Martelella endophytica: one gene and its partner. The main gene of each other region encodes a partner of the protein of the gene in region 2 in a complex. Links are inferred from orthologs where the notes say so. Each region holds a gene or a part of one and is shown on either strand. Other genes may lie near its edges.

The links. Proteins that work in one complex are often made in the same cells at the same time.
Region 1: the proteins of TM49_RS21745 (region 2) and tldD are in contact, whole or in part, in a solved structure (PDB 5NJ9), measured with the Escherichia coli proteins. The link is inferred for Martelella endophytica from one-to-one orthologs.

Annotation. Positions count from the first base shown.
Region 1 is NZ_CP010803.1:2,400,581-2,404,467, forward strand. Bases 287-3,141 are described here. They hold tldD (metalloprotease TldD), read right to left. Parts: upstream 2,496-3,141; coding sequence 1,077-2,495; downstream 287-1,076. Other genes in these bases: TM49_RS10840 (alpha/beta fold hydrolase), read left to right, coding at 287-509; TM49_RS10845 (GNAT family N-acetyltransferase), read right to left, coding at 501-1,013; TM49_RS10855 (invasion associated locus B family protein), read right to left, coding at 2,567-3,141. In the rest of the region: more of TM49_RS10840, read left to right, coding at 1-286; more of TM49_RS10855, read right to left, coding at 3,142-3,280; coxB (cytochrome c oxidase subunit II), read left to right, coding at 3,647-3,887. UniProt on the Escherichia coli protein: Metalloprotease involved in CcdA degradation. Suppresses the inhibitory activity of the carbon storage regulator (CsrA).
Region 2 is NZ_CP010803.1:4,656,383-4,660,215, forward strand. Bases 319-3,119 are described here. They hold TM49_RS21745 (TldD/PmbA family protein), read right to left. Parts: upstream 2,489-3,119; coding sequence 1,148-2,488; downstream 319-1,147. Other genes in these bases: TM49_RS21740 (3'(2'),5'-bisphosphate nucleotidase CysQ), read right to left, coding at 319-1,080; TM49_RS21750 (monovalent cation:proton antiporter-2 (CPA2) family protein), read left to right, coding at 2,588-3,119. Also shown: TM49_RS21735 (DUF4170 domain-containing protein), read right to left, coding at 18-251; more of TM49_RS21750, read left to right, coding at 3,120-3,833.

The DNA of each region.
Region 1 (3,887 bases), 2.3 Mb from region 2 along the record:
GCTGCACCGGTACGCTCACGCCGCCGCGGGCCGTTACCGCCATGCTGCCGTTGATGCGGCTTGCGGCGCGATCGTCCTTGCTGATGGGTGTGCTCACGCGCGGGCTTGGTGACCCCGATCAGGCCGCCCGCCGCTCGATCCGCGATCGCGAGGTTCTCGCCCGGACGCTTGCCGATCCAGAGGCGGCGGGGCTGATGGCTGCTCTCAACAGGAGCGTTGTCGACCGGATGGCGGAAAGGCTGCCGGGCACGATTGCCGATACGCGCCTTTTCGCCAGCCAGGCGCCGATTGCGGTTGGAGCATTGAAGGTGCCGATGCTGGTCATCCACGGAACCGCCGACAGGATCGTGCCATTCGAGCATGGGAAGCGGGTCGCCGATGAGGCGCCCAGAGGCGAGTTGATGGCGATTGCCGGCGGCGAGCATGTGTCGCTTTTCACGGCACTTCATCAGGTGAGGAGCCGGATCGCGACCTTCCTAGCCGCAACGGGCAATTCGGCCTCAGGCTGACGGTGCGGGCGTGGTTTTGCGGCCCGACGGGCAGGGCTTCTGCATCAGGATCAGGGGGTGGGGCAGGCCGTTGTCGTCTGTTTCGCGGCGGCGCACGCCGCAAAAGCCGTGGCGGCGATAAAAGGCAACGGCGCGGTGATTGGCGGCATAAACCTCTAGCGCCAGATGGCCCTTGAGTTCAAAGGCGTGACGCAAGAGTTCGCCGCCGATCCCCATGCCCTGGGCCTCCGGCGCTACGAACAACCCGCCGATAAACTGATCCATCAGGCCGATGAAGCCGACAGGGAGGTCATCCGCGATTGCCACCCAGGTCTCGGTCTCGGCTAGGTATTTTTCGGCCACCAGCTTCTGCTGGGTAAGCAGCAGGCTTTCCGGCAGAAAGGTGTGTGAGATCAGCGAGGCTTCGAGCCAGAGGGCCGAAAGCCTTTGATTGTCGCGGCTTTCATAGGGCCGGATCGCGACGGTGCTTGTCTGCTGAGCGGGAATGCGGGCAACGCTGTACATGGCCCGCATTGAGCCTGAAAGCCGTAAAAGAATCGTTTAGGCGTGCGCGGAAAGGAAGCTGGCTCACGCCTGCGTCCCGCCGACAGTGATCTGGTCGAGCCTCAGATGCGGCTGGCCGACGCCGACCGGGACCCACTGGCCGGCCTTGCCGCAATTGCCGATGCCGTTGTCGAGCGCGAGGTCGTTGCCGACCATCGAAACCCGCTTCATCGCCTCGGGGCCGTTGCCGATGATCGTGGCGCCCTTGATCGGCGCGCCGATCCTGCCGTTCTCGATCAGATAGGCCTCGGTGCAGTCGAACACGAACTGGCCGGAGGTGATGTCCACCTGTCCGCCGCCGAAGGTGACGGCGTAGATGCCCTTCTTCACGGAGCCGATGATCTCTTCCTTGGTCTTGTCGCCCGCCAGCATGTAGGTATTGGTCATGCGCGGCATCGGCAGGTCGGAATAGGACTGGCGGCGACCGTTGCCGGTCGGCGCCACGCCCATCAGCCGGGCGTTAAGCCGGTCCTGCATGTAGCCCGTAAGACGGCCGTTTTCGATCAGCACATTATAGGCGGACGGCGTGCCCTCGTCGTCGATCGAGATCGAGCCGCGACGATTGGAGATGGTGCCGTCATCAACGACGGTGACGCCGGGGGCGGCGACCATTTCGCCGACAAGGCCTGAGAATGCCGAAAGGTGCTTGCGGTTGAAATCGCCCTCAAGCCCGTGGCCGACGGCCTCGTGCAGCATCACGCCCGGCCAGCCATTGCCGAGCACCACATCCATGGTACCCGCCGGCGCATCGATCGCCTCGAGATTGACGAAGGCCTTGCGCAGCGCTTCTTCCGCGCCCGACTGCCAGTCCTGGCGGGCGAAGAGGTCCTCGAAGCTCACACGCCCGCCAATTCCGAAGGAACCGGTCTCCTGCCGATCACCGTCGCCGACGATGACCGAGATATTGAGCCGTGTCATCGGTCGTACATCGCCGACCCGGTAGCCATCGGCGCGCAGGATCTCGATGGTCTGGTGGCTGGCGGCAAGCGATGCCGAGACCTGGCGCACGCGCGGATCGCGTTCGCGCAGATAGGCGTCGATCTCGCCGAGCAGCTTCACCTTTTCCTCGAACGAAGGCGCTCCTATCGGGTTTGCGTCGGAATAGAGCTTGGTGTTGGTGCCGCGCGGTGGCTCGGCATAGGTGCCGTCATAGCCCGCGGTCACGGCCTTTGCCGTCTGCGACGCGCGCTTCAGGGCGGCAATCGAAAGTTCGCCCGCATGGGCAAAGCCGCTCGCCTCGCCGGCGACGGCGCGCAGGCCGAAGCCGTGGCCGGTGTTGAACGATCCGCTTTTCAGTCGCCCGTCATCGAAGGACAGCGATTCGTTTTCCGCGTATTCGACATAGAGTTCGCCGTCGTCGGCATCATGAAGCGTATCCTCGACGATGCGGCGGATGGTGCTCTCATCGGCGTCGAAATGGCTGAGAAGGTCGCGGTCGGTCATGGTCATGTCCGTCTTCTTGTCTGTCGTTCAGTTCGTTATGGAGCCCATATAGGAACTGCGGCCGGCCGATATCAGGGCAGGGCATCGTAGCCTTCGCCTAAGCCGTCGAGGTCGACGGGAATGCCGATCGTGTTCTGATCGACCGAGAAATTGAGCGTGAATACCGCTTCCTTGCCGGCGCGGAAGATTTTCATCAGGTCGTCGTCGATATCGACCTCGACATAGCAGCCGTCGAAATAGCAGCGCGAATAATAGGCCTTGCCGATGTTGACGCCATCGACGAACAGACCCATGCCTTCCGGCAGGAACACCCCGAGCGGGGCAAGGATGCGCAATAGCTTCGACTGCCGGTCGGCGGTTTTCAGTACCGCGATCGAAAGGCCGATTTCCGGGCGGTCGTCGGCGATCACGTTCTGCATCAGGGCGCACTGATCACCATTGGCGCCGGGCGGCTGATCGCAGACCATAGACCAGGCGCCGTGGTTTTCGCGCACCATCGATGTGTCGTCATCGGGGCCTTCCGGAAGCGGAACGCTCTCGATGCCGGATGGCGGAGCGGCTTCGCCGGCATTGCCGGTGTCGGGGGCGGCGTTTTCGGCCGGGGCCGTGCTTGCCGCGGGAGCATCTTCGCCGGGCGCCCTTTCCGGCAGCGGCGGCGTTGCCGGCGTCGACTGCGCGTAAGCGGGCATTGAGGCCGCGAGCGGCAGCGTGGTGCAGGCGAAGAGCGCCAGCAGGACGCAGGCGGTGCTTTTCTTGGTCAGGGCGCTCGCCGGCAATGAAAACATCAGACTCACCTCGTCCCGTTCGTGGAAAACATCAATACTCGATGGGTTTCTTGCCCCCTTCGCCGACAAATTTCAATGTCTTCCAAGTGGTTTGGCGCGAATTGGCGCTTCCGCGTACGGCTTTGGCCGGTGCACGCGCCGAGGTGGAGCAAGATGATTTGACGCTTCAAATCGGCAAATGCTATGGCATAATTGTGACTGAGGGGGAAAACGGGTATAGCATGCCATTCACGCCGGTTCGGGAGTAAGCCTGCGTAAACAATTGCTATCATAGCCGCCGCGTATGGGGCGGGCCGATGTTAGCCTTCTAGCACCAGGGATATGGACCCGGTTTGACCTCGGTCAACGAAGGAGGGAGAGTTCAACGTGATGAGCAAGTCGAGAGCAGGTTTGGCTGCGCTATTCTGTCTGTTCGGCAGCGGCGCCGCATTGGCCGCGCAGCCGCAGCCGTGGGAAACCGGCATGCAGCCGGCGTCCTCGCCGATCATGCACCAGATCCGCTGGTTCGAAGCCTATACGCTTTGGTTCGTCGTGCCGGTCGTTCTGCTGGTTCTGGCGCTGCTCATCACCGTGATGGTGCGCTTCAGGGCCTCGAAGAACCCGGTCG
Region 2 (3,833 bases):
GGCAAAATCATGAAGCATCAGCTCTCAGGATCGAGCAGGCGATGCAGATGGACGATGAAATAACGCATGTGAGCATTGTCGACGGTCTGCTGCGCCTTCGATTTCCATGCTTTCAGGGCCGACGCGTAGTTGGGATAGATGCCGACGATATCGAGTGCATCGAGATCGGAGAAACGGACACCTTCGAGACTTTCAAGCTCGCCGCCGAAGACGAGATGAAGAAGCTGCTTGTTTTCCACGGAGTCGATCATTTTGAGCCTCACCTAATCGTTTTAAACAATATGAGTGGTCTTCGTGTCGCGGGTTTGCCCCGGCTTGTCAAGGCGCGTCCGGAGGTCCGAATTGCCGCAGCATTTCGCTGACCAGCGCCGGGTGGCCGGCAAACAGCGTCCCCTGGCTGACATCGGCGTGATTGTAGCCGAGCGTCCGCTCCGCCTCGTCCACCAGCACCCCGCCGGCGCGCTCCAGTATAATGTCGGCTGCGGCGAGATCCCAGTCATGCGAATGCGCTCGCACCAGCGTCCCGTCGAGCCGACCGTCCGCCACCATGGCAAGACGATAGGCAAGCGAGGGGATGTGCGGATGGCGCCGCAGACGGGCGCCGAAATCGGCGTTGAACCTGCCGGCCAGATTGCCGGGCATAGAGATTTCCACCGGCCGCCGCTCTTCGCCGGCTGCCGCAATGGCGATGGGAACGCCGTTCTTCAATGCCGGTCCCGAAAGTTGAGCCGAATAGATCTCATCGAGCGCCGGCGCCACCAGAACGCCAGCGACCGGCCGGTTGCGGGCCACGACGGCGACGCTCACCACCCAGGTCTTGCCGCCGCTCAGAAAGCCGCGCGTCCCGTCGATCGGATCGACGACGAAGGCACATTCGGCCGCTATCCGGGCGGGATCGTCCCGACTCTCCTCCGACAGCCAGCCATAATCCGGCCGCGCCTTGCGGAGAATGTCTTCGAGGCAACTGTTGGCGGCAAGGTCGGCAGCGCTTACCGGCGACTGTCCGCCATTCTTCCACCAGACCTCGGGCGCCCCGCCGAAGTGCGACAGGGCGACAGCCCCTGCCTCCCGCCCCGCCATCTCGATCAGCGCCAGATCGTCCGTCCAGTCCTTCGTGGTGTCAAAAGCATCGGTCACGGCAACGCCCTTACCGTCCCGCGAGGGTCAGTCCCTCGACAAGGATGCTGGGCGCAGCAACGGAGAAGCGACGGTCGATATCGCTCGCCGGCGTCATCGCCATGAACATCGATTTCAGATTGCCCGCAATGGTGAGCTGGGCGACAGGAAACGCGATCTCGCCATTCTCGATCCAGAAGCCGCTGGCGCCGCGCGAATAATCGCCCGTTACCATATCGACGCCGCTGCCGATGAGCTCGGTGACATAAAGCCCCGTGCCGATTTCGGCCATCAGTTCGGCTGGCGATTTCTCGCCCGGCTCGAGGATCAGGTTGGTCGGCGAGGCCCCGAGCGAATTACCCGCCCGCGCGCCGCGGCCGTTGGTTGACATGCCGAGCTCACGCCCGAGCGCGGTCGACAGGAACCATTGCGTCAGCACGCCGTCCTCGACCATGGCGAGGCGCTCGCTCGAGACCCCTTCGCCGTCAAAGGGCTGCGAGCTGGCGCCGCGCGGGATGCGCGGATCGTCGATGACGTTAAGGCCGGCCTTCAGCACCTGCTGGCCGAGCTTGTCGCGCAGAAAGCTGGTCTTGCGCGCGACAGCGGTGCCCGAGATCGCGCCGGCGAGATGGCCGACGAGGCTGGTCGCAAGCCGCCGATCGAAGATGACGGATGCGCCGCGACGGGTTTCGATCTGGCGCGGAGCAAGCCTCGCAACGGCGCGCTCGCCGGCGCTGCGGCCGATATCCTCCGGCGCGTTCAGGTCGCCGTCGTGCGAGCGCGCGTCATAGTCATAGTCGCGCTGCATCGCCGTCCCCTCGCCTGCCACCGCGGAAGCGGAGACGGAGGAATAGGAACGCCGATAGCCGCCGGCAAAGCCACCCGATGTGACGAGCGCGAAGGCGACCGATCCGCGCCCGGCGCTCGCGCCAGAGCTCTTGGACACACCCTTCACCGCAAGCGCCGCCTCTTCGGCGGCAAGCGCCCGCGCCACCAGGGCCTCGGGCGAGACATCCGACTCGTCATGAAGGTCGAGATCCGGATAGTCACGTGCCAGCCGATCGCTGTCGGCGAGGCTCGCATAGGGATTTTCCGGCGAAACCTTTGCCATGGCGAGCGCCCGCTCGGCCAGCCGCTCGACGTCACCATCGTCATTGGTCGAGACGCTTGCGACCTTCGCACCGACAAACACGCGCAGCGAGAAACCCTGATTTTCCGAAGCCTGCGCATTCTCGCGCTCACCGTTTCTGACCGAGACGCTGTTGGAGGCGCCTTCGGAGACGACGACATCGGCGGCATCGGCACCCATTTTCTTCGCGACATCCACGATCCGGGAAGCGCGCTCGATCAATTCATTGCAATCTGCAGACATGGCTTGGCCTTTCCTTGCGCTTCCATTTATTGTTCGCTTTGTATTCCATCAAGGCCTTTCGGAAACGTGGCCTCTTCATTCTTTTGCAGGGACGAACTTATGGCGACAACGACGAGCCTGTTTTCCGAAACCGTGTGGATGCTCGGCGCGGCCGCTGTCGCCGCGCCCATCTTCAAGCGCCTCGGCCTCGGAACGGTGCTTGGCTATCTGGCGGGCGGCATCGTTATCGGCCCGGTGCTGCAGCGCATCACCAATGGCGAGGAAGTGCTGCACGTCGCCGAACTCGGCATCGTCTTCCTGCTGTTCATGATCGGACTCGAGCTGAAGCCGGCGCGGCTCTGGACCATGCGGCGCGACATCTTCGGCCTCGGCCTGGCGCAGGTGCTGGTCACCGGCGCGCTGCTGGTGCCGCTTGCCCATCTTGCGCTGTCGAGCTGGCCGGCGGCGCTGATCGCGGGCTTCGGTCTCGCCCTGTCCTCGACCGCATTCGCGATGCAGATCCTCGACGACAGCGGCGACGTGAATACCCGCTACGGCCAACGATCCTTCTCGATGCTGCTGTTCCAGGACATCGCCATCGTGCCGCTTCTGGCGCTGGTCAGCATTCTCGGCGGCGGCGCGGAGGATGCGACGGCCGGCGACATGGCGACGAATGCCGCCCTGGCGCTGGCGGTAATCGCCGCCATGATCGCCGCCGGCCGCTACGTGCTGACCCCGGTGTTCCAGATCATCGCGGCGACCGGCGCCCGTGAGGTGATGATCGTCGCCGCGCTGTTCCTCGTCATCGGCGCGGCCATGGCGATGCAGATGGTGGGGCTTTCGATGGCGATGGGCGCGTTCCTCGCCGGCGTCATGCTCGCCGAATCATCCTATCGCCATGAACTCGAGGCCGATATCGAACCCTTCCGCGGCGTGTTCCTTTCGATCTTCTTCATCGCTGTCGGGCTGTCGCTTGAGCTTCAGGTCGTCTACGAGAACCTGCTGCTCATTGCGATCGCCGTGCCGGTGCTGATCCTGGTGAAGGCACTCGTCATCTACGGCCTCTGCCGCCTTACCGGATCGCCGCACGCCGATGCCGTCCGCATCGCCGCGCTTCTGCCGCAGGGCGGCGAATTCGGCTTCGTGATGTTTTCGACGGCCGCAGCGGCCGGCATCTTCTCCAACGCGACGGCCTCGTTGCTGATCGCGATCGTCACCGTTTCGATGGTGGCCACGCCGCTTTGCGTCAGGCTTGCGGAACGGCTCTTTGTTCGGCGCGAGGCCTATCACGAGGAGATCGAGGAGGATTTCGCCGATGCCGGCGCCGACGTGCTGATGATCGGCTTCTCGCGATTCGGCCAGATCG